DNA from 3 places in the Citrobacter farmeri genome. Region 2 is predicted to be linked to each of the others. Evidence: predicted binding sites of a transcription regulator. Region 2 holds the regulator's gene; each other region holds the start of a gene.
The links. The regulator PurR, encoded in region 2, represses purine synthesis genes. The targets are predictions, from matches to a motif close to CANGCAAACGTTTGCNTG.
Positions count from the first base shown of each region.

Region 1: a site for PurR is predicted at 5,329-5,346, ahead of purE (5-(carboxyamino)imidazole ribonucleotide mutase). Genes of this name have one in related genera too.
Region 3: a site for PurR is predicted at 1,741-1,758, ahead of raiA (ribosome-associated translation inhibitor RaiA). Genes of this name have one in related genera too.

Region 1 is NZ_CP077291.1:3,394,667-3,402,001, reverse strand. Features, by position in the region: gene ybbP (putative ABC transporter permease subunit YbbP) at 1-1,104, shown strand, start outside; gene I6L53_RS16000 (porin) at 1,282-2,415, shown strand; gene mnmH (tRNA 2-selenouridine(34) synthase MnmH) at 2,517-3,587, opposite strand; gene purK (5-(carboxyamino)imidazole ribonucleotide synthase) at 3,685-4,752, opposite strand; gene purE (5-(carboxyamino)imidazole ribonucleotide mutase) at 4,749-5,258, opposite strand; gene lpxH (UDP-2,3-diacylglucosamine diphosphatase) at 5,377-6,099, opposite strand; gene ppiB (peptidylprolyl isomerase B) at 6,102-6,596, opposite strand; gene cysS (cysteine--tRNA ligase) at 6,771-7,335, shown strand, end outside.
Region 2 is NZ_CP077291.1:2,495,842-2,503,176, forward strand. Features, by position in the region: gene I6L53_RS11700 (MFS transporter) at 1-410, opposite strand, end outside; gene cydH (cytochrome bd-I oxidase subunit CydH) at 580-669, opposite strand; gene purR (HTH-type transcriptional repressor PurR) at 963-1,988, shown strand; gene punR (DNA-binding transcriptional activator PunR) at 1,985-2,917, opposite strand; gene punC (purine nucleoside transporter PunC) at 3,029-4,234, shown strand; gene cfa (cyclopropane fatty acyl phospholipid synthase) at 4,526-5,674, shown strand; gene I6L53_RS11730 (riboflavin synthase) at 5,713-6,354, opposite strand; gene mdtK (MdtK family multidrug efflux MATE transporter) at 6,573-7,335, shown strand, end outside.
Region 3 is NZ_CP077291.1:1,171,442-1,178,776, reverse strand. Features, by position in the region: gene rluD (23S rRNA pseudouridine(1911/1915/1917) synthase RluD) at 1-716, opposite strand, end outside; gene bamD (outer membrane protein assembly factor BamD) at 848-1,585, shown strand; gene raiA (ribosome-associated translation inhibitor RaiA) at 1,857-2,195, shown strand; Phe leader region at 2,298-2,422, shown strand; gene pheL (pheA operon leader peptide PheL) at 2,299-2,346, shown strand; gene pheA (bifunctional chorismate mutase/prephenate dehydratase) at 2,445-3,605, shown strand; gene tyrA (bifunctional chorismate mutase/prephenate dehydrogenase) at 3,657-4,778, opposite strand; gene aroF (3-deoxy-7-phosphoheptulonate synthase AroF) at 4,789-5,859, opposite strand; gene I6L53_RS05460 (DUF2799 domain-containing protein) at 6,074-6,448, shown strand; gene yfiR (regulatory sequestration protein YfiR) at 6,589-7,107, shown strand; gene dgcN (diguanylate cyclase DgcN/YfiN) at 7,100-7,335, shown strand, end outside.

The DNA of each region.
Region 1 (7,335 bases), 900 kb from region 2:
CCGCTACGCCTTGCGGTCAGTCGCCTTCTGCGTCAGCCGTGGTCGACGCTGAGCCAACTGTCGGCGTTTTCGCTGTCGTTTATGCTGTTGGCGCTGCTGCTGGTATTACGCGGCGATCTGCTGGATCGGTGGCAGCAGCAGCTTCCGCCGGAAAGTCCCAACTATTTTCTGATCAACATTGCCACTGAACAGGTGCCGCAAGTGAAGGCATTTCTCTCAGAGCATCAGGTGATCCCGGAAGCGTTCTATCCAATCGTGCGGGCGCGGTTGACGGCGATAAACGACACGCCGACCGAAGGCGGGCAGGATGAGTCCCTGAATCGCGAGCTGAACCTGACCTGGCAGGATACTCGTCCGAATCACAACCCGATCACCGCCGGCAACTGGCCGCCAGAAAAAGGCGAGGTGTCGATGGAAGAGGGGCTGGCAAAACGGTTGAACATCTCTCTGGGCGACAGCGTAACCTTTATGGGCGACACCCAGGAGTTCAGCGCGAAGGTAACCAGTTTGCGCCGGGTGGACTGGGAAAGCCTGCGGCCCAACTTTTTCTTTATCTTCCCGTCCGGCGCGCTGGATGGGCAGCCGCAGAGCTGGCTGACCAGCTTCCGGTGGGAAAACGGCAACGGCATGCTGACGCAGCTTAACCGAGAGTTCCCGACCATCAGCCTGTTAGACATCGGCGCGATCCTTAAGCAGGTGGGGCAAGTGCTGGAACAGGTCAGTCGGGCGCTGGAGGTAATGGTGGTGCTGGTGACCGCCTGCGGCATGCTGCTGTTACTGGCGCAGGTGCAGGTCGGCATGCGTCAGCGCCATCAGGAACTGGTAGTCTGGCGTACGTTAGGCGCAGGTAAGAATCTCCTGCGTACCACGCTGTGGTGTGAATTCGCCATGCTGGGATTGGTCTCCGGACTGGTAGCCTCCATCGGTGCGGAAACCGCGCTGGCGGTGTTGCAAACCCGGGTGTTTGACTTCCCGTGGGAACCCGACTGGCGCTTGTGGATTGTCCTGCCGCTCTGCGGCGCGCTTTTACTTTCCCTTTGCGGGGGCTGGCTCGGTGTCCGCCTGTTGAAAGGGAAAGCATTGTTTCGCCAGTTTACTGTTTAACTACGTGATAATGACGCGCCGGTTTTTATGCTGGCGCGTACTTTTTTAGTAGCATAAATTGATAACCCTTCGCTGTTTAACGGCACAAATCATTAAAAAACCGCCAACACGTCAGTGTTAATACCAGTTAATATTCAATTGCTGAATAGTTAGCAGGAAATCTATCAAGGAAAAATAATGACTATAAAAACAACAGCGCTGGCGGCATCGATCGGCGCAGCAGTGGCATTGACGTCTTTCGCCTCTCAGGCGGAAATCACCGTTCTGAAACAAGATCCGCAGGCGGGCAATCCGCTGAGCCGTCTCAACTTTACCGTTGGCGGGAGTATTCGTCCTCAGTTCCAGAATATGACGGGCGATGACGGCGCAAATGGCTACAAGCGTAATGGCTTCGACGGCGGCACCCGTTTCCGCTTCGCAGCAGATTACTATCTGTTTGATGACATCAGTTGGATCAGCTTCTACGAGCTGGGCGTCAACATTCCGGCCCAGTTCAACTGGGACAACCACTATGCAGACGGCGCGCACGACACCACTCGCCGTATGCTGTACACCGGTCTGAAGAGTGATACCTGGGGTACGCTGACCTTCGGTCAACAGAACAGCATCTACTACGATGTGGTCGGTGCAAAAACCGATATCTGGGACTACGACATGATTGGTCAGGCACCGGGTAACGGGATTAACGGCGACTACGACGGCTCTTACCGTTCCCGCAAAATGCTGAAATATAAGAAAACGGTCGGCGATGTCGATCTCTACGCTTCTTACCTGTTCAGCGATGACTACAACCCGAACAACGGTCTGAACTACAAACGTAAAGGTGGCGGTTCACTGGGGGCGGATTATCACATTACTGACGATCTGAGCTGGGGTACGGCGTGGAACTATACCCGTGCGGAAATGCGCGGTAACGGTAACAAAACATACGATCAGAACATCGTAGGTACTGCACTGAGCTGGACGCCGGACAACTGGACCTTCTCACTGGGCGGCGGCTGGTACCAGAACTTTATGACCACCAAAAAAGTGTCGGTTAACGATTACTTTGCCGGTGATGCGTGGGGTCTGGAATACTTTGCGGGCTATAAATTCCCAATCAACCAGTATGCTCTGAAATCCATTCAGCCGTACTTCATGGGTGACCGCATTGAATACGTGAATGGTCGCAACTACCTGCGTACCGACAACGGCGTGGGGATCAGCTTCCAGCTGGATTACGGTTTCCGTGTTGATTACGAACACGTCTTTACCTCCAGCACCGACAATCTGGGTGATATGAACCTGGTGCGTCTGCGTTACGACTTCTGAGTCTGATGCTGTGCCCGGTGACGCTGACGCTTACCGGGCCTGGAGGACGGTAGTGATTTGTAGGCCGGATAAGACGCGTGCGCGTCGCCATCCGGCAATTTTTAGTGGCTCAGCCACTGAGCCACCTCTTCGAATGTTCCGCGAAAGACAATCTTTTCGGCTTTCTTGTCCAGTTGATAGCGATACATCGGATCGTAATACTCTTCCAGCAGCGGCACTAACCAACTGAAATGCGCTTCGGTGCTGCCGGTTCGACGCTGCTCATCCAGCGCCACGTCCAGCTTTGCGGTCAAGTCGTTAAAGCGCTGCAGACCCAGACGACGCTTGATCGCGGAAAGTCCGTGATGCAGATAGTCGCTGTATTCCCGCCATCCCTGCTCTTTGCCATACGCATAGGTGAAATCATGATGCATTCGCACAAAATACTCTTCACGCAGGCGCTCAAGACGTCGCTCGAACGGATCGTCAATTACGGCGATAGTAGCCTGCGCCATGCGCTCGCGCAGACACTCTGGCAGATGGTTAGAGCCAATCATCCGGCCTTCATCTTCCAGTATCCAGCGTGTAGCCTGCTTCTTGAGAAGCGTCACCGCCAGTAGATTTTCGAAACTTGCCTGACTGAGCTGCGGTTCCAGAGTGCGGCCAAAAGAGGAGCCGCGATGATGGGCTAATCCCTCGAGATCCACCCCGTTTTCCTGCTGTTGCACCAGCTGTGTTTTGCCATTGCCGGTGCAACCTCCAATCAGCACGATCGGTTTTTGCACCTGTTCTTCTGTGGCGGCAATCGCGGCCTGACGTAGCGCCTTGTAGCCACCTTCGATCAACGGGTAATCCACGCCAGACTCGCGTAGCCATTGCTGAACAATGTGGGAACGCTGGCCGCCCCTGGCGCAGCAGAGGTAGCCCTGCGGGTGTTGCTGGCAGGCTTCTCGCCAGGCATCCAGACGCTGCTGGCGAATTTCGCCGCAGACCAGTTGATGACCGAGTTCAAGCGCGGCTTCCGGCCCCTGGCGTTTATAGCAGGTGCCTACGGCGGCGCGCTCGTCATCATTCATTAAGGGCAAATTTATCGCGCCCGGCATTGCGCCCTGCTGAAATTCAACCGGTGCGCGGACATCGATTAAGGGCGTACCGGCGGTAAGGATCGCGCGATAGTCCGTTCCATCGTTCATGTTAAATCCTGAAAAAAACAAACAGCAATGGGCGGGATTTTACGCGCTGAAGGAGAGGGCGGGGAAGCATAAGTTAAACTTCCCCGCGATATAAGGCTTATTTGAGCTGAGTTTGTGCCCAGAGGATACCGCTGGCGTATTCCGTCGGTAGCAGCGGCGAGAGCGCTTCCAGCGTGGCGCTCAGGCGCGCGGTGTCGCTGTCGGTCAGATTCAGGTGACCGACTTTACGCCCCGGACGCACCTCTTTGTCGTACCAGTGCAGATGCACTAACGGCAGTTTCAGCCAGTCGTAATTGAGGTCGCTGCCAATCAGATTCACCATCACCGACGGACTGTCCACCACCGGCGCCGGTAGCGGCAGGCCGGTAATCGCCCGCAGATGCAGCTCAAACTGGCTGATGCTGGCGCCGTTTTGCGTCCAGTGACCGCTGTTGTGTACGCGTGGGGCCAGCTCATTGATCAGCAGACCTTCCGGCGTGACAAAACACTCCATCGCCATCACGCCGACATAGCCCAGCTCCTGCATGATGGCCGAAAGCATCGCTTCGGCCTGCGCCTGTTGTTTCGCATCAGCCCGCGGGAAGGCGACGCTGGTGCGCAGAATGCCGTCCTGATGCAGGTTACGCGTTAGCGGGTAGAACACCGTGCTGCCGTCATGCGCACGCGCGCCGACGAGGGACACTTCACCCGAGAAGTTGATACCCTGTTCGACAATGCATTCGCCGTAGTTGTCATCCGGCAGTTGATCGGTTTCATTGGCGCGTAAACGCCACTGACCACGACCGTCATAACCGCCGACGCGACGTTTCACGATCGCCAGTTCACCTAAACGGTTAAAAATGGCTGGCCATTCGCTTTTGTCCGCCAGCAGTTGCCACGGGGCGGTCGCCAGGTCGAGCTTATCGAAAAGCTGTTTTTGCGTCAGCCGGTCAGCAATGATCGGGAACACGTCGCGGTTCACGAAGGCTGGATGACGTGCCAGTTCACGCGTTAGCGCGGTTTCCGGCCAGCGCTCGATTTCTGCGGTAATTACGCTTTGCTGAAAAGGCACGGCGGCCGGTTCTGCATCCAGCCCGACCGGCCAGACGGCGATACCCAGCGGTTCACCCGCCTGACGCAACATCCGCCCTAATTGACCGTTGCCCAGCACGCAAACCTGTTTCATGCCGCACCTCGCGGATCCGGATTCTCCAGCACCTCATCCGTCTGCGCGTTGCGCCAGTCGTTCAGTCGCTGATGCAGCGCTTTATCCTGTATCGCCAGGATCTGCGCTGCCAGTAGTGCCGCGTTAGCCGCACCCGCTTTACCAATCGCCAGCGTACCGACCGGAATACCGCGCGGCATCTGTACGATAGAATACAGGCTGTCGACGCCGCTCAGCGCCGCGCTTTGTACAGGAACACCCAATACCGGCACCAGCGTTTTCGCCGCAATCATACCTGGAAGGTGGGCAGCGCCACCCGCACCAGCAATAATCACCTGATAGCCGTTTTCTTCAGCGCTCTCGGCAAAGCTGAACAATTTATCGGGGGTACGGTGGGCAGAAACCACTTCAACGTGGTGCGGGACGTCCAGGATTTCGAAAATTTCGGCGGCGAACTGCATGGTAGCCCAGTCGCTTTTGGACCCCATCACGATGGCGACACGCGCCGGATTATTGCGGGAAGACATGCGTCTGAAAACTCCTGTGGTGCGGGATACACTGCTTTTAAGGCCACAGAGAATAGCACGGAAATAAACCAAGGAAAACGGTTGCGTACCCTACATTACGGGTCATTCAGGCAAAACGTTAAAACGGGAAAGCGATCAACTCCACATCGTCTGGCGTGACTTTGACCATCGATCCTTCGCGATGCCAGGCACCTAATACGACGCGGAAAGCGGGTTTGCCATTAGCATTGAACGCGTGTACATCAGGGCGATGAGTATGGCCGTGAATCAGCCACTGGACGCGGTATTTTTCCATCCCGGCGACAACCGCATGTTTGTTGACGTCCATGATCTCCAGCGATTTGCTGCTGTTGGCGGCTTTGCTGCCGGCTCGCATTCTGGCGGCCACACGCTTGCGTATAAACAGCGGTAGGGCAAGAAACAGCGTTTGCAACCAGGGTTGATGGACTTTCGCACGAAACGCCTGATAACCCGCATCATCGGTACACAGCGTATCGCCGTGCATGATAAGCACCCGGCGACCGTACAGGTCGAGCACTTTTTCCTGGGGAAGCAGCGTCATGCCGCTTTCTCGGGCGAAGCGTTTGCCAATCAGAAAGTCACGGTTACCGTGAATGAAAAAACAGGGAACGCCGGATTCGACAAGCGCTTTAATGGCAGCGGCCATTTCACGGTGTAACGGGTTGGGATCGTCATCGCCAATCCAGGCTTCGAACAGATCGCCCAGGATATATAACGCGTCGGCTTGACGGGCTTCACCCGCTAAAAAGCGCAGAAAACCGGCGGTGATCGCCGGTTCTTCCGTGCAGAGATGAAGATCTGCAATAAACAGTGTCGTCACAATTACTCGCTGACGGTCACGTTTTCGATAATCACGTCTTCTTTCGGTACGTCCTGGTGCATGCCGCTGCGACCGGTAGAAACGCCTTTGATTTTGTCAACAACATCCATGCCTTCAACCACTTCTGCAAATACGCAGTAGCCCCAGCCCTGCATGCTTTCGGCGGAGAAGTTCAGGAAGTCGTTGTCGGCAACGTTGATGAAGAACTGCGCCGTCGCGGAGTGCGGTGCCTGAGTACGCGCCATCGCCAGCGTACCACGGGTATTTTTCAGACCGTTGTTGGCTTCATTTTTGATAGCGTCTTTGGTGGCTTTCTGTTTCATGCCAGGTTCAAAACCGCCGCCCTGAATCATAAAACCGTTAATCACACGGTGGAAAATGGTGTTGTTGTAAAAACCTTCGCGGCAGTAGTCCAGGAAGTTTTTAACTGTTTCAGGCGCTTTATCATCAAATGTTTTGATTACGATATCGCCGTGATTAGTGTGGAAAGTAACCATTTTTGCATCCTGTTCCGATAGAGTGGTGCTTTAACCCAACTGAGGGTCAGAGTTAGGGGGGTGTTATAGCATAACCGCACGCTGCGATCACCTCGCAAAGTGTGCTGCTTCCCGTCCAAATTATGGGTATTATACAAACTTTGTTATCCACACACGTCTTACACGGAATCTTCGATGTTAAAAATCTTTAATACACTGACGCGCCAAAAAGAGGAATTCAAACCCATTCATGCCGGGGAAGTCGGCATGTACGTGTGTGGTATCACCGTTTACGATCTTTGTCATATTGGTCATGGCCGTACGTTTGTGGCGTTTGACGTGGTTGCGCGCTATCTGCGCTTTCTGGGCTACCAACTGAAGTACGTGCGTAACATCACCGATATCGACGACAAAATCATTAAGCGCGCTAATGAAAATGGCGAAAGCTTTGTCGCGCTGGTGGATCGTATGATCGTCGAGATGCACAACGATTTTGATGCGCTAAATATTCTGCGTCCGGACCTGGAACCGCGCGCGACCCACCATATCGCTGAAATCATCGAAATCACTGAACAGCTGATTGCCAAAGGTCATGCCTATGTGGCGGACAACGGCGACGTGATGTTCGATGTCCCGACCGATCCGAACTACGGGCAACTGTCGCGCCAGGATCTGGATCAACTTCAGGCCGGTGCGCGCGTGGATGTGGTGGACGTGAAGCACAACCCGATGGACTTCGTGCTGTGGAAAATGTCCAAAG
Region 2 (7,335 bases):
CCCATAAACATCGTGGCAACGGCGCTGGCCTGTTTGTGCTTCGGCACCACGCTGGCTGCCACAACGGAACCCAGGCCGAAGAACGCGCCGTGGTTAAGGCTGGTTAAAATGCGTGACAGCATCAGTGTGGTGTAATCCGGAGAAATCGCCGAGAGCACGTTACCAAGCGTAAAGATAGCCATCAGAAAAATCAGCGCATTACGTCGCCCGCGATGTGACAGCAGCAGCGTCATCAGCGGTGCGCCGACCATCACGCCGACCGCATAGGCGCTAATCAGCATACCAGCCGCAGGAATAGACACATCGACACCACGCGCGATGACGGGTAATAGCCCCATCGGCGAGAATTCGGTCGTGCCGATGCCGAATGCGCCGATAGCCAGCGCCAGTAACGGATAATTAATTTTCATGCAGTGATGACTCCGGCTCTTCGCGACGGATCGCGATGCTTAACTAAGAGTCAAAAGCATGACATCAATCACAAAAAAAGAGAAGTTAACAAAAATACAAAAGACTTTTGCAGATTCAATAACAATATGGCAGGAGGTTCGAGGGAGCAGACACTCCCCCGAGGGGAAATCAATGCATTGCCGCTGTCAGACCGCCAGCAACGATTAAAGCCAGAACAATAAACGTGGTCACTAATGAAAATTTCAGATCGGTGCTCATCAACTTTTCTCCTTTTTATTCCCACACAAAAAGTGATATAGCGCATTTTTGCACACTTGAGTGCAAAAATCTCCCACGATTTAGAGTGATATGTGCTTTTAATACTTCCCCTTTTCGTTAAGATCAGCCAAAATTCGACGCTTACTTGATTAGCGTACCGGCCATTGACCCCTTCCTGACGCTCTGTGGCGTTTTCCCGTCATGCCGCACCCACGATGTTGCGCACAGGATGAGTAAAGGCAAACGTTTACTTGCGTATTTTAATGTTCAGGTTGGGTCTGGAGTGAGATTTAATGGCAACAATTAAAGATGTAGCGAAACGCGCAAACGTTTCCACTACAACCGTATCACACGTAATTAACAAAACGCGTTTCGTCGCTGAAGAAACACGCAATGCAGTGTGGGCGGCAATCAAAGAATTGCACTATTCCCCCAGCGCTGTTGCCCGTAGCCTGAAGGTAAACCATACCAAGTCTATCGGTTTGCTGGCGACCAGCAGCGAAGCCCCCTACTTTGCCGAAATTATTGAAGCGGTTGAGAAGAACTGCTTCCAGAAGGGCTATACCCTGATCCTTGGTAACGTCTGGAACAATCTGGAAAAACAGCGTGCCTATCTGTCCATGATGGCGCAAAAACGCGTTGATGGTCTGCTGGTGATGTGTTCCGAATATCCCGATCCCCTGCTTTCGATGCTGGAAGAGTATCGTCATATCCCGATGGTGGTTATGGACTGGGGCGAAGCCAAAGCCGACTTCACCGATACCGTAATTGATAACGCCTTTGAAGGCGGTTATATGGCTGGCCGCTACCTGGTCGAACGCGGACACCGTGAAATTGGTGTGATTCCGGGGCTGATGGAACGCAATACGGGCGCTGGCCGTCTGGCCGGTTTTATGAAAGCGATGGATGAAGCGCTGATTAAAGTGCCAGAGAACTGGATTGTACAGGGCGACTTCGAGCCTGAATCCGGCTACCGCGCCATGCAGCAAATTTTGTCGCAAGCGCATCGCCCAACGGCGGTCTTCTGTGGCGGCGATATTATGGCAATGGGTGCCCTTTGTGCCGCCGATGAGATGGGCCTTCGCGTACCGCAGGACGTATCGCTGATCGGCTATGACAATGTGCGCAACGCCCGCTTCTTTACGCCAGCATTGACCACCATCCACCAGCCTAAAGATTCCCTGGGTGAGACAGCCTTTAACATGCTGCTGGACCGTATCGTCAATAAGCGCGAAGAGTCGCAGTCCATTGAGGTCCACCCGCGCCTGGTGGAGCGTCGCTCCGTTGCGGATGGTCCTTTCCGCGACTACCGTCGCTAAACGTCTTCTGCGGGAGTCTCGTCAGGCTCCCGCAACCACTCTTTGTTCAGCGTTTCGCTGTCTCCCAGATAGTCAAGCAGCCAGATTAGCGCGGGTGACATATCATTCTGCTGCCAGGTCAGGCAACACCCCGCATCCGGGAAAGGGTTCTCCAGGTTCAATGCCACCCACTGTCTCTTATTGAGATACGGCTTGGCAAAATGCGTCGGCACCATACCGACACAAAGCCCGGCGCTGATACAGGTCGCGGAGGAATCCCAGTCCGGAACCACCACCCGCTTCTGGTTGTCCAGCAACCAGGTCACGCGTTTCGGCAGCGTGCGGGAGGTATCTTCCAGTACCAGTGACGGCCAGTTGCGCAACGTGTCATCACTGAGAGGCCCGCTCATGGCGGCCAGCGGATGTGTGCTGGCAACGACACAACACCAGCTCAGCTTGCCCATATCGCGGAAGGTGTATCGTCCTCCGACCGGGATCGCCTGGGTTGCGCCGATAGCGAGTTCAACCCTGCCATCTGACAGCGCGTCCCAGACGCCGTTGAACACCTCCTGAAAGACCAGCAACTCCACGTCATCAAAGTGGCGGTAAAAATCGACAATCAGCTGTCGCGTACGCTCCGGGCGCACGATATTGTCCACTGCGATGGGAAGTTGTCCGCGCCAGCCGTTGGCGATCTGCTGACACTGCTGGCGCGTGATCTGCATTTTTTTGATGACAGAGCGACCTTCTTTCAAAAACCAGGCTCCCGCCGGGGTCAGCACGACATCGCGGTGACGACGTTCAAAGAGCGGAACCGCCAGCCACTCTTCCAGTTGGCGGACCGTATAGCTGACCGCCGAGGGCACCCGGTGCAACTCCTGAGCGGCGGAACTGAAACTACCGTTGCGCGCTACGGCATCAACCACTTCCAGCGCATATTCTGACCACATAATCTGCCTACAAAATTTTTGAATGCAATAAACAAATATTACCGTTTCACAAGCCGAAATTCACTCCCTACACTCTGCGCCAGTGTCATTCATTAAAATTAGAGAACAACTATGCAACCAGGAAAAGGGTTTTTAGTCTGGCTGGCAGGACTCAGCGTGTTGGGTTTTCTGGCAACCGACATGTATTTGCCCGCTTTTGCCGCCATTCAATCTGACCTGCAAACACCGGCATCTGCCGTCAGCGCCAGCCTGAGTCTTTTTTTAGCGGGCTTTGCCGTCGCGCAACTGCTGTGGGGACCGCTCTCGGACCGCTATGGCCGTAAACCGATCCTGCTACTGGGTCTGTCCATCTTCGCCCTCGGTAGCCTGGGTATGCTGTGGGTCGAAAGCGCGACGGGATTGTTGGTTCTGCGCTTTATTCAGGCAGTGGGTGTCTGTGCGGCGACAGTCATCTGGCAGGCGCTGGTCACCGATTACTATCCTTCGCACAGAATTAATCGCATTTTCGCGACGATCATGCCGCTGGTCGGGCTGTCCCCTGCACTGGCGCCGTTATTAGGAAGTTGGATCCTGACCCATCTTTCCTGGCAGGCGATCTTTGCCACGCTGTTTATCATCACGCTGCTGCTGATGGTGCCTGCACTGTTTTTAAAACCGACTTCCCGGGCGCGCGACGACAGTAAAGATAAACTGACCTTCACCACACTGCTGCGCGCGAAAACGTATCGCGGCAACGTACTGATTTACGCGGCGTGTTCTGCCAGTTTCTTTGCGTGGCTGACCGGCTCGCCGTTTATTCTGAGTGAAATGGGCTACAGCCCGGCGGTGATTGGCCTGAGCTATGTGCCGCAGACCATCGCCTTTCTGATTGGCGGCTACGGTTGTCGCGCCGCGCTGCAAAAATGGCAGGGGCAACAGCTTCTGCCCTGGCTGCTGGTTATCTATGCGCTTAGCGTGGTGGCGACATGGGCCGCAAGCTTTATTCATCACATCACGCTTGCGGAGATCCTGATCCCCTTCTGCGTGATGGCGATAGCCAATGGCGCTATTTATCCGATTGTGGTCGCCCAGGCGCTGCGCCCGTTCCCACAGGCAACGGGGCGTGCCGCTGCCCTGCAAAATACCCTGCAATTGGGTCTGTGCTTCCTGGCAAGCCTGGTGGTTTCCTGGCTTATCAGCACACCGCTGCTGACCACAACCAGCGTGATGCTGTCGACGGTCGTCCTGGCCGGAGTGGGCTACAAGATGCAACTGCAGCCCTCAGACGCCAGCGAGCAGCATGAAGATCGCGGGATTGCCCATAGCGAATCTCATTGATATCACTCACATTCGCCGTTAATTAGTCGACTAACAATTTTTGGTTGTATCATCAATTTTTGAGGCCTATACTAAATTTCGGTTGTTAAAATTACGATAATTATTATGTGTTAACGGGAACCGGAGCGTTCCCGGTTCACCATGGATGGCCTTTTCGGCAAGGGGTTCTCCCTTCCTCTGTTCTACGTCGGATAATAGACTCGCGGAATGACCCCGCGAGATTTCTCATAAAGCCCAAAAAGCGTCTACGCTGTTTTAAGGTTCTGATCACCGACCAGTGATGGAGAAACTATGAGTTCATCGTGTATAGAAGAAGTCAGCGTACCGGATGACGACTGGTACCGTATCACTAACGAATTGTTAAGCCGCGCGGGCATCGCCATCAACGGCTCTTCACCAGCAGATATACGCGTCAAAAACCCCGATTTTTTCAAACGCGTTTTACAAGAGGGGTCGCTCGGCCTGGGTGAGAGTTATATGGATGGCTGGTGGGAGTGCGATCGGCTGGACCAGTTTTTTAGCAAAGTCCTGCGCGCAGGACTTGAAAACCAACTTCCGCATCATTTCAAAGATACCCTCCGCATCGCCGGCGCTCGCCTGTTTAATTTACAAAATAAAAAACGGGCGTGGATCGTGGGTAAAGAGCATTACGATCTCGGTAACGATCTGTTCAGTCGCATGCTCGATCCGTATATGCAGTATTCCTGCGCTTACTGGAAGGATGCTGACACTCTTGAAGAGGCGCAGCAGGCTAAACTGCGGTTAATCTGCGAGAAGTTGCAGCTACAACCAGGAATGCGCGTGTTGGATATTGGCTGTGGTTGGGGCGGTTTATCGCACTATATGGCGACGAAGTACGGCGTCAGCGTGGTTGGTGTGACCATTTCCGCCGAACAGCAGAAAATGGCACAAACACGCTGTGCCGGACTGGATGTGTCGATTCTGCTACAGGATTATCGCGATCTGCACGATCGGTTCGATCGCATTGTGTCAGTAGGCATGTTTGAGCACGTCGGTCCTAAAAACTACCCGACCTATTTCGAGGTGGTCGATCGCAATCTGAAACCAGAGGGACTGTTCTTGCTGCACACTATCGGTTCGAAAAAAACCGATAATAATGTCGATCCGTGGATCAATAAGTATATCTTCCCGAACGGCTGCCTTCCGTCCGTGCGTCAGATAGCCAACGCCAGCGAAGCACACTTTGTGATGGAAGACTGGCACAACTTTGGCGCGGATTACGACACAACGCTGATGGCATGGTATGAACGTTTCCTCGCCGCCTGGCCTGAAATTGCCGACAACTATACCGAGCGCTTTAAGCGGATGTTTAGCTACTACCTGAACGCCTGCGCCGGGGCGTTTCGCGCCCGTGATATTCAGCTCTGGCAAGTGGTGTTCTCGCGCGGTGTCGAAGACGGCCTGCGCGTTGCCCGCTAATCTTCAAGCCCCCGCCGGGTTGCGGGGGCAGCGCTGTTTTACATGTCGCTGGCGGTGTTGTTCACCGCGGCTTCACGCGCGGCCAGCACGCGTTCTACCGTATCCACTACGGCCTGTGTTTGCGGGTCGATTTCGATATTGACGCGCGCCCCCAGTTTTTTCTTACCCAACGTCGTTCGTTCCAGTGTTTCCGGAATAAGATGCACGCAAAACCGCGTCGCGGTCACTTCGCCGACGGTCAGGCTGATCCCATCAATACCGATAAATCCTTTATACAGGATGTATTTCATTAACGTCGGATCCTGGACTTTGAACCAGATCTGACGGTTATTCTCTGAAGTGAGGATCTTTGACACTTCCGCCGTGGTCATGATGTGACCGGACATCAAATGCCCGCCAATCTCATCGCTGAATTTTGCCGCGCGCTCGACGTTCACCTGATCGCCAATTTTCAGATCGCCCAGATTGGTAATACGCAGCGTCTCTTTCATCAGATCAAAACTGATGCGGTTGCCGTGAATTTCAGTCACGGTCAGGCAGCAGCCGTTATGCGCCACCGATGCGCCCGTTTCCAGCGCGTCCAGCATGTATTCAGGTAATTCCACTACATGGGTGCGAAAATTTGGTTTTTCATCAATCGACACCAGTTTTGCGGTGCCCTGCACAATACCTGTAAACATACCTGCAACTCCTGAATTCAGTTAAGCCATTTCTGCCTGCCACAATAGCAGTTGGAAAATCAGGTTGCCAGTGAAGCACCCACTACCCCTGTTTTTTCACTGGAGAAATATGCATTCATCGCTACAATAGACTGAAATTTCCCCTGCATCTTCTTCTTGCTGCCACTCGTGGCGGCTTTTTTAGTCTCTCAAATAAAAACAAAATGATAGGTGTACACGTGCAGAAGTATATCAGTGAAGCGCGTCAGTTATTGGCTCTGGCAATACCGGTGATTCTTGCGCAAATCGCCCAAACCGCAATGGGGTTCGTTGATACCGTGATGGCGGGCGGCTACAGCGCCACCGACATGGCGGCCGTCGCCATTGGGACGTCTATCTGGCTGCCCGCCATACTGTTCGGTCACGGGTTGCTGCTGGCGCTGACCCCGGTGATTGCTCAGCTCAACGGCTCCGGACGTCGTGAGCGCATTGCGCATCAGGTTCGCCAGGGATTCTGGCTGGCAGGCTTCGTCTCGCTGCTGATTATGGTCGTGCTGTGGAACGCCGGCTATATCATCCGCGCGATGCACAATATCGATCCGGTTCTGGCGGATAAGGCCGTCGGCTATCTGCGCGCATTATTATGGGGCGCACCCGGCTATCTGTTCTTTCAGGTCGCGCGTAATCAGTGTGAAGGCCTCGCGAAAACCAAACCCGGCATGGTGATGGGTTTTCTCGGCCTGCTGGTCAACATCCCGGTGAACTATATCTTTATCTATGGTCACTTCGGCATGCCGGAACTTGGCGGTGTCGGCTGCGGCGTGGCAACCGCAGCGGTGTATTGGGTGATGTTCTGCGCGATGCTCTGGTATGTCAAACATGCGCGTTCGATGCGCGATATTCGTAATGAACAGCGTTTCAGTAAACCGGATAACGCGGTGATGAAACGTCTGGTGCAGTTGGGCCTGCCGATTGCGCTGGCGCTGTTTTTTGAGGTCACGC
Region 3 (7,335 bases), 1.3 Mb from region 2:
TGCACGCGGATCTGGTGCGTACGTCCGGTCTCCAGACGCAGCCGCAGACGCGTGTGCACACGGAAGTGTTCCATAATGCGATAGTGCGTGACCGCCGGTTTCCCCATCGGATGCACCGCCATATGGGTACGCTTCGTCGGGTGACGGCTGATGGGTTCTTCCACCGTGCCGCCTGCGGTCATATGACCGATCGCTACCGCTTCGTATTCACGGGTGATTTCACGCAACTGCAACGCTTCAACCAGACGCGTCTGTGCCGGAACGGTTTTCGCGACCACCATTAGCCCAGTGGTGTCTTTATCCAGACGATGGACAATCCCCGCACGTGGAACATCAGCAATCGGCGGATAATAATGCAGTAACGCATTCAGAACCGTGCCGTCCGGATTACCCGCTCCAGGGTGGACAACCAGATCGCGCGGCTTGTTGATAACAATGATGTCATCATCTTCATAAACGATATCCAGTGGGATATCCTGAGGCTCGAAGCGGATTTCTTCATCGATTTCAGCATCGATGGCGACCAGTTCGCCGCCTAACACTTTTTCTTTTGGTTTGTCGCAAAGTTTACCGTTGACCAACACGCGCCGATCAAGAATCCAATCTTTTATGCGCGATCGCGAATAATCAGGGAACATTTCGGCCAAAGCTTGATCTAAGCGTTGACCGAGTTGATTTTCGGATACCGTTGCGGTGAGTTGTACTCGTTGTGCCATATACAGCTTCTTCGTTTAACGTTGGGTTTTACGGCTTTGCCGTTTAATATAGTGTGCTATTGTAGCTGGTCTTAACCGGGAGCAGGAACAGAGAATCTCCCGTAAAACATTTTGAGGAAAGTCAAAACGTCATGACGCGCATGAAATATCTGGTGGCAGCAGCCACGTTGAGCCTGTTTTTGGCGGGTTGCTCTGGTTCAAAGGAAGAGGTGCCCGATAATCCGCCTAATGAAATCTACGCGACTGCTCAGCAAAAGCTGCAGGACGGTAACTGGAAACAGGCAATAACGCAATTGGAAGCGTTGGATAACCGCTATCCATTTGGTCCTTATTCTCAGCAGGTGCAGTTAGATCTCATCTACGCCTACTATAAAAACGCCGATCTGCCGCTTGCTCAGGCAGCCATCGATCGCTTTATCCGCCTGAACCCTACTCATCCTAACATTGATTATGTCATGTATATGCGTGGCCTGACCAATATGGCGTTAGATGACAGCGCATTACAAGGGTTCTTTGGTGTCGATCGTAGCGACCGAGATCCTCAGCATGCGCGAGCTGCGTTCAACGACTTTTCGAAACTGGTTCGCGGTTATCCGAACAGCCAGTACACTACCGACGCCACCAAACGTCTGGTGTTCCTGAAAGATCGTCTGGCAAAGTATGAGTATTCCGTTGCGGATTACTACACCAAGCGCGGCGCATGGGTTGCCGTAGTTAACCGTGTAGAAGGCATGTTGCGTGATTTCCCGGATACGCAGGCAACGCGTGACGCCCTGCCGCTGATGGAAAACGCCTACCGCGAAATGCAGATGACGTCGCAGGCTGACAAAGTGGCGAAGATTATCGCCGCCAACAGCAGCAACACCTGATCGATTTTCAGATGCAAAAACGGCAGCCTCAAAGCTGCCGTTGTTTTATTCTTTTCGCGTCATAACGCTGATGACTTTTGCGTGACGCAACCCATCAAATATGGCCTGCTTTCTGGCTTTCCTCAAGTTAATAATCACCTCTTCCTGCGATAACTCACAAAAAGGTTTCCTTGACAAAAAGTGACAAAATAATGTGATTTAAATCACACATTTTGACATTAGGAACGGTATGCTGGGATCACCAAGACGGGAAAGACAAGAGGTAAAATTTATGACAATGAACATTACCAGTAAACAAATGGAAATTACTCCGGCAATTCGCCAACATGTCGCAGACCGTCTCGCCAAACTTGAAAAATGGCAAACTCACCTAATTAATCCACATATCATTCTGTCCAAGGAGCCACAGGGTTTCATTGCTGATGCCACCATCAATACACCGAACGGACATCTGGTCGCCAGCGCAAAACACGAAGATATGTACACCGCTATTAACGATTTGATCAACAAGCTGGAACGGCAGCTCAATAAAGTGCAGCACAAAGGCGAAGCCCGTCGTGCAACAACTTCAGTAAAAGACGCCAACTTCGTCGAAGCAGAAGAAGAGTAGTCCCTTACATTGAGTGTATCGCCAACGCGCCTTCGGGCGCGTTTTTTGTTGACAGGGTGAAAACAGTACGGGTACTTTACTCACATCACATAAGGAAACTGATATGAAACTCACCCCGTTTTTCTTCGCATTCTTTTTTACCTTCCCCTGAATGGGAGGCTTTCGTCGTGTGAAAAAGAATGCGAAGACGAACAATAAGGCCTCCCACACCGGGGGGCCTTTTTTATTGATAACAATAAAGGCAACACTATGACATCGGAAAACCCATTACTGGCGCTGCGCGATAAAATCAGCACGCTGGATGAAAAATTGCTGGCGTTACTGGCCGAGCGACGTGAGCTGGCGGTTGAAGTCGGTAAAGCCAAGCTCGAATCCCATCGCCCGGTGCGGGATATCGACCGCGAGCGCGATCTGCTGGACAGACTGATTACGCTTGGCAAAGCACACCACCTTGATGCGCACTACATCACCCGCCTTTTTCAGCTCATCATCGAAGATTCCGTTCTCACCCAGCAGGCGCTGCTCCAGCAACATCTGAATAAAACCAACCCGCATTCTGCACGCGTGGCGTTCCTGGGGCCAAAAGGTTCTTACTCACATCTCGCGGCACGCCAATACGCAGCACGTCACTTTGAACAGTTTATTGAAAGCGGCTGTGCAAAATTCGCTGATATTTTTAATCAGGTCGAAACCGGTCAGGCCGACTACGCGGTCGTGCCCATTGAAAATACCAGCTCCGGTGGAATTAACGATGTCTACGATCTGCTGCAGCACACGTCGTTATCAATTGTGGGCGAGATGACGATCGCTATCGACCACTGCGTACTGGTTTGCGGAACAACAGACCTGGATACCATCGAAACGGTATACAGTCATCCGCAGCCGTTCCAGCAATGCAGCAAATTTCTTAATCGTTATCCGCACTGGAAAATTGAGTACACCGAAAGCACCTCCGCCGCAATGGAAAAGGTCGCTCAGGCGAACTCTCCGCGCGTTGCCGCACTCGGAAGCGAAGCCGGTGGCGTGTTGCATGGATTACAGGTTCTGGAACGTATCGAAGCGAATCAGACGCAGAACATCACTCGCTTTATCGTGCTGGCGCGTAAAGCGATCAACGTCTCCGACCAGGTGCCGGCGAAAACCACGCTGCTGATGGCGACAGGACAACAGGCGGGCGCCCTGGTGGAAGCGCTGCTGGTGATGCGTAATCACAATTTGATCATGACTAAACTGGAGTCCCGTCCAATACACGGCAATCCGTGGGAAGAGATGTTTTATCTCGATATCCAGGCCAATCTGGAATCCCCACAGATGCAAAAAGCGCTCAAGGAGTTGGGCGAAATTACCCGCTCCATGAAGGTTCTTGGCTGCTATCCCAGTGAGAACGTGGTACCCGTCGATCCGAGCTAAAACAAAAAAGCCAGTGGGTAGACACTGGCTTTTTCTTTCCGGCAACGCGCATCAAGCGCGACTGTCATTCGCCTGGCGCAATAGCGTCCGGCTCTCGCTCTGGAAGCGCTTCGCGTAGTCACCGAACCAATGCTCAACTTTGCGGAAGCTGTCGATAAACGCCTGTTTATCCCCCTGCTCCAGCAGGCTAATCGCTTCGCCAAAACGTTTGTAGTAGCGTTTAATCAGTGCCAGATTGCTCTCCGACGACATGATGATATCGGCGTAAAGCTGTGGATCCTGGGCGAACAGTCGCCCGACCATCGCCAGTTCAAGACGGTAAATCGGTGAAGAAAGTGCCAGCAGCTGTTCAAGCTGCACGTTTTCTTCCGCCAGATGCAGACCATAGGCAAAGGTGGCAAAGTGGCGCAGCGCCTGAATGAACGCCATGTTCTGATCGTGCTCGACGGCGCTGATACGGTGCAGTCGCGCACCCCAGACCTGAATCTGCTCCAGGAACCACTGATAGGCTTCCGGATTGCGCCCGTCGCACCAGACCACCACCTGCTTTGCCAGGCTACCGCTGTCCGGGCCGAACATCGGGTGCAGACCGAGCACAGGACCGTCGTGCGCCGCCAGCATCGCCTGTAAGGGACCATTTTTCACTGAAGCCAGATCGACCAGAATACAGTCAACCGGCAACGGCGGTAACTTGCCGATCACCGATTCCGTCAGGTGGATCGGTACGCTGACAATCACCATGCCGGCATCCGCGACGATCTCCTGCGCGCGATCCCAATCATGCTGTTCGAGGATCCGCACCTGATACCCCGACAGGGTGAGCATTTTCTCGAACAACCGTCCCATCTGCCCGCCCCCGCCGACAATGACCACCGGGCGCAGAGAAGGACATAGCGTCTTAAACCCTTTATCGTTCTCACTGGAATAGGACTCACGCATCACCCGTCGCAGCACGTCCTCAATCAGATCGGGTGGTACGCCGAGCGCTTCCGCTTCCGCACGGCGCGACGCCAGCATCGAGGCTTCGCGCTCTGGTACGTAAATCGGCAGACCAAAGCGGCTTTTGACTTCACCGACTTCAGCCACCAGTTCCAGACGGCGCGCCAGCAAATCCAGCAGCGCCTTGTCTACTTCATCAATTTGATCGCGTAACGCGGTCAACTCAGCAACCATAACGAACCTCTTAAGCCTGGCGCGCCGCCAACTGGCCGTTCAAGTCTTTGTTAATTTCACGCAGCAACGCGTCCGTCATTTCCCAACTGATGCAGGCATCGGTAACGGACACACCGTACTTCATTTCGCTGCGCGGTTGCTCGGAGGACTGGTTGCCTTCGTGAATGTTACTTTCAATCATCAGGCCGATGATTGAACGGTTGCCATCTTTAATTTGTGCAACCACTGACTCCGCCACGGCAGGCTGACGACGGTAATCTTTATTGGAGTTACCATGACTGCAATCTACCATCAGTGACGGTCGCAGTCCCGCCTGTTCCATCTCTTTTTCGCATTGCGCGACGTCTGCCGGGCTGTAGTTAGGCGCTTTGCCGCCGCGCAGGATCACATGACCGTCCGGGTTACCCTGAGTTTGCAGCAGCGCAACCTGACCGGCCTGGTTAATACCGACAAAACGGTGTGACTGCGCCGCCGCACGCATGGCGTTGATCGCCGTCGCCAGGCTACCATCGGTGCCGTTTTTGAAACCCACCGGCATCGACAGACCCGACGCCATTTCACGGTGCGTTTGTGATTCCGTGGTGCGCGCACCAATCGCCGACCAGCTAAACAGATCGCCCAGGTACTGAGGACTATTTGGATCCAGCGCTTCCGTCGCCAGCGGCAGTCCCATATTGACCAGTTCAAGCAGCAGCTGACGCGCAATTTTCAGACCGGCTTCAACGTCAAAAGAGCCATCCATATGAGGATCGTTAATTAACCCTTTCCAGCCAACGGTGGTACGGGGTTTTTCAAAATAGACGCGCATCACCAGATAGAGGCTATCGCTGACCTCTGCGGCAAGGGCTTTAAATCGACGAGCATATTCCAGGGCCGTTTCAGGATCGTGAATGGAGCACGGACCACACACCACCAACAGGCGCGGATCGCGACCGGCAATAATGTCAGAAATGGTTTTGCGCGACTGGGCGATTTGCGCCTCTTGCGCCAGGCTCAGCGGAAATTCCGCTTTAAGTTGTTCCGGGGTCATCAGAACCTGTTCGTCGGTAATGTGTACGTTGTTCAGCGCGTCTTTTTGCATGATGGCGATCCTGTTTTAGCTCGTTTGCGATAGTTTTCCTCAGTGAGGATGACGTAACGATACCACAACGAGTAAAGATATCAATCCAAAATACGTAAACATTACGTTACAGTAGTGATATTTATTCGATTTAACGCCTCATAAACCGTATAAAATAATTTACATCTATTTGTTACGCGATCCGCTATGCTTTGAAAAAACAGGAGAGCAGGCAATGATGAGAATAGTCGGTATCGCAGTGATTTTTCTGCTCAGCGGCTGTCAGATCGATCCTTACACTCACGCACCAACATGGACCAGCACCGACTGGTATGACGTCGGCATTGAAGATGCGATTTCCGGTGTTGCGGTTAAAGATAATGAAACGCTGGCCGATACTTTTAATGACCCGGAGGTGGATCGTCCGCAATACCTCAAAGGTTACGCTGAAGGCCAACGTAAAACCTGTCAGCAAAACTTTGCCTATGCCAGAGGTGTGACGGGGAAAACCTTCCCCGCCAGTTGCGATACGGTAGAAAATGCCAGCCAGTTGCGTGAAGCCTGGCAACAAGGTGCTGATGAAAATGCTGGCTCAACGCGTCTGAATTAATATTTAGTCAGATTTAGCTTAAGGCACATCCGTTAATCTATAAGGTATAATGACGCTCCGCAAAAATAATGTTATTTTGCTTTAAACAGAACATGGATGTATTTTGATGACTGATAAAAGATGCTGGTGAGGAAATCGTTATGTTCACTTCTCACCGACGCTTGATGCTGTTAATGCTTTTGCTGGCAGGATCGCCAGTTTTTGCGAATAACATCCCTGATGCGGCGAAGAACGTTCGCACCATGGTCTCTGGCATCGTCAGTTATACGCGCTGGCCAGCCCTCTCAGGGCCGCCCAGACTGTGCATTTTCTCGTCTTCCCGGTTTGCCAACGTACTGGGGGACAGCAGTGATACGCCGCTGCCTTATCAACCCGTCATTATTAACACCGAACAAGAAGCATTAGCTGCTCGCTGTGATGGTGTTTATTTCGGCAGTGAATCTCCCGCTGCTCAGGTTGAATTAACCAATAAATATCCGTCTAAGGCGTTGTTATTAATTGCAGAACAGAATGCCGAATGCATTATTGGTAGCGCCTTTTGTCTGGTTATTAACAATAATGATGTCAGATTCGCCGTTAATCTGGATTCCTTGTCACGCAGTGGCGTAAGAGTCAATCCGGATGTATTGATGCTCGCACGGAATAAAAAGCATGGATAAGGCTCATTCCTCACCCCCCCGTCCAACGTTTAAGCGAGCGTTGCGACGCATCAACATCACCAGCGTGATCGTAACCATGACGCTGATCTGGCTGCTGCTGTGTGTTGCCTCGGTACTGACGTTAAAACAGTATGCGCAAAAAAATCTCGAGCTCACAGCGGCGACAATGACTCATAGCCTGGAAGCCGCGTTGGTATTCACTGATGATGCCGCTGCCGCAGAAACACT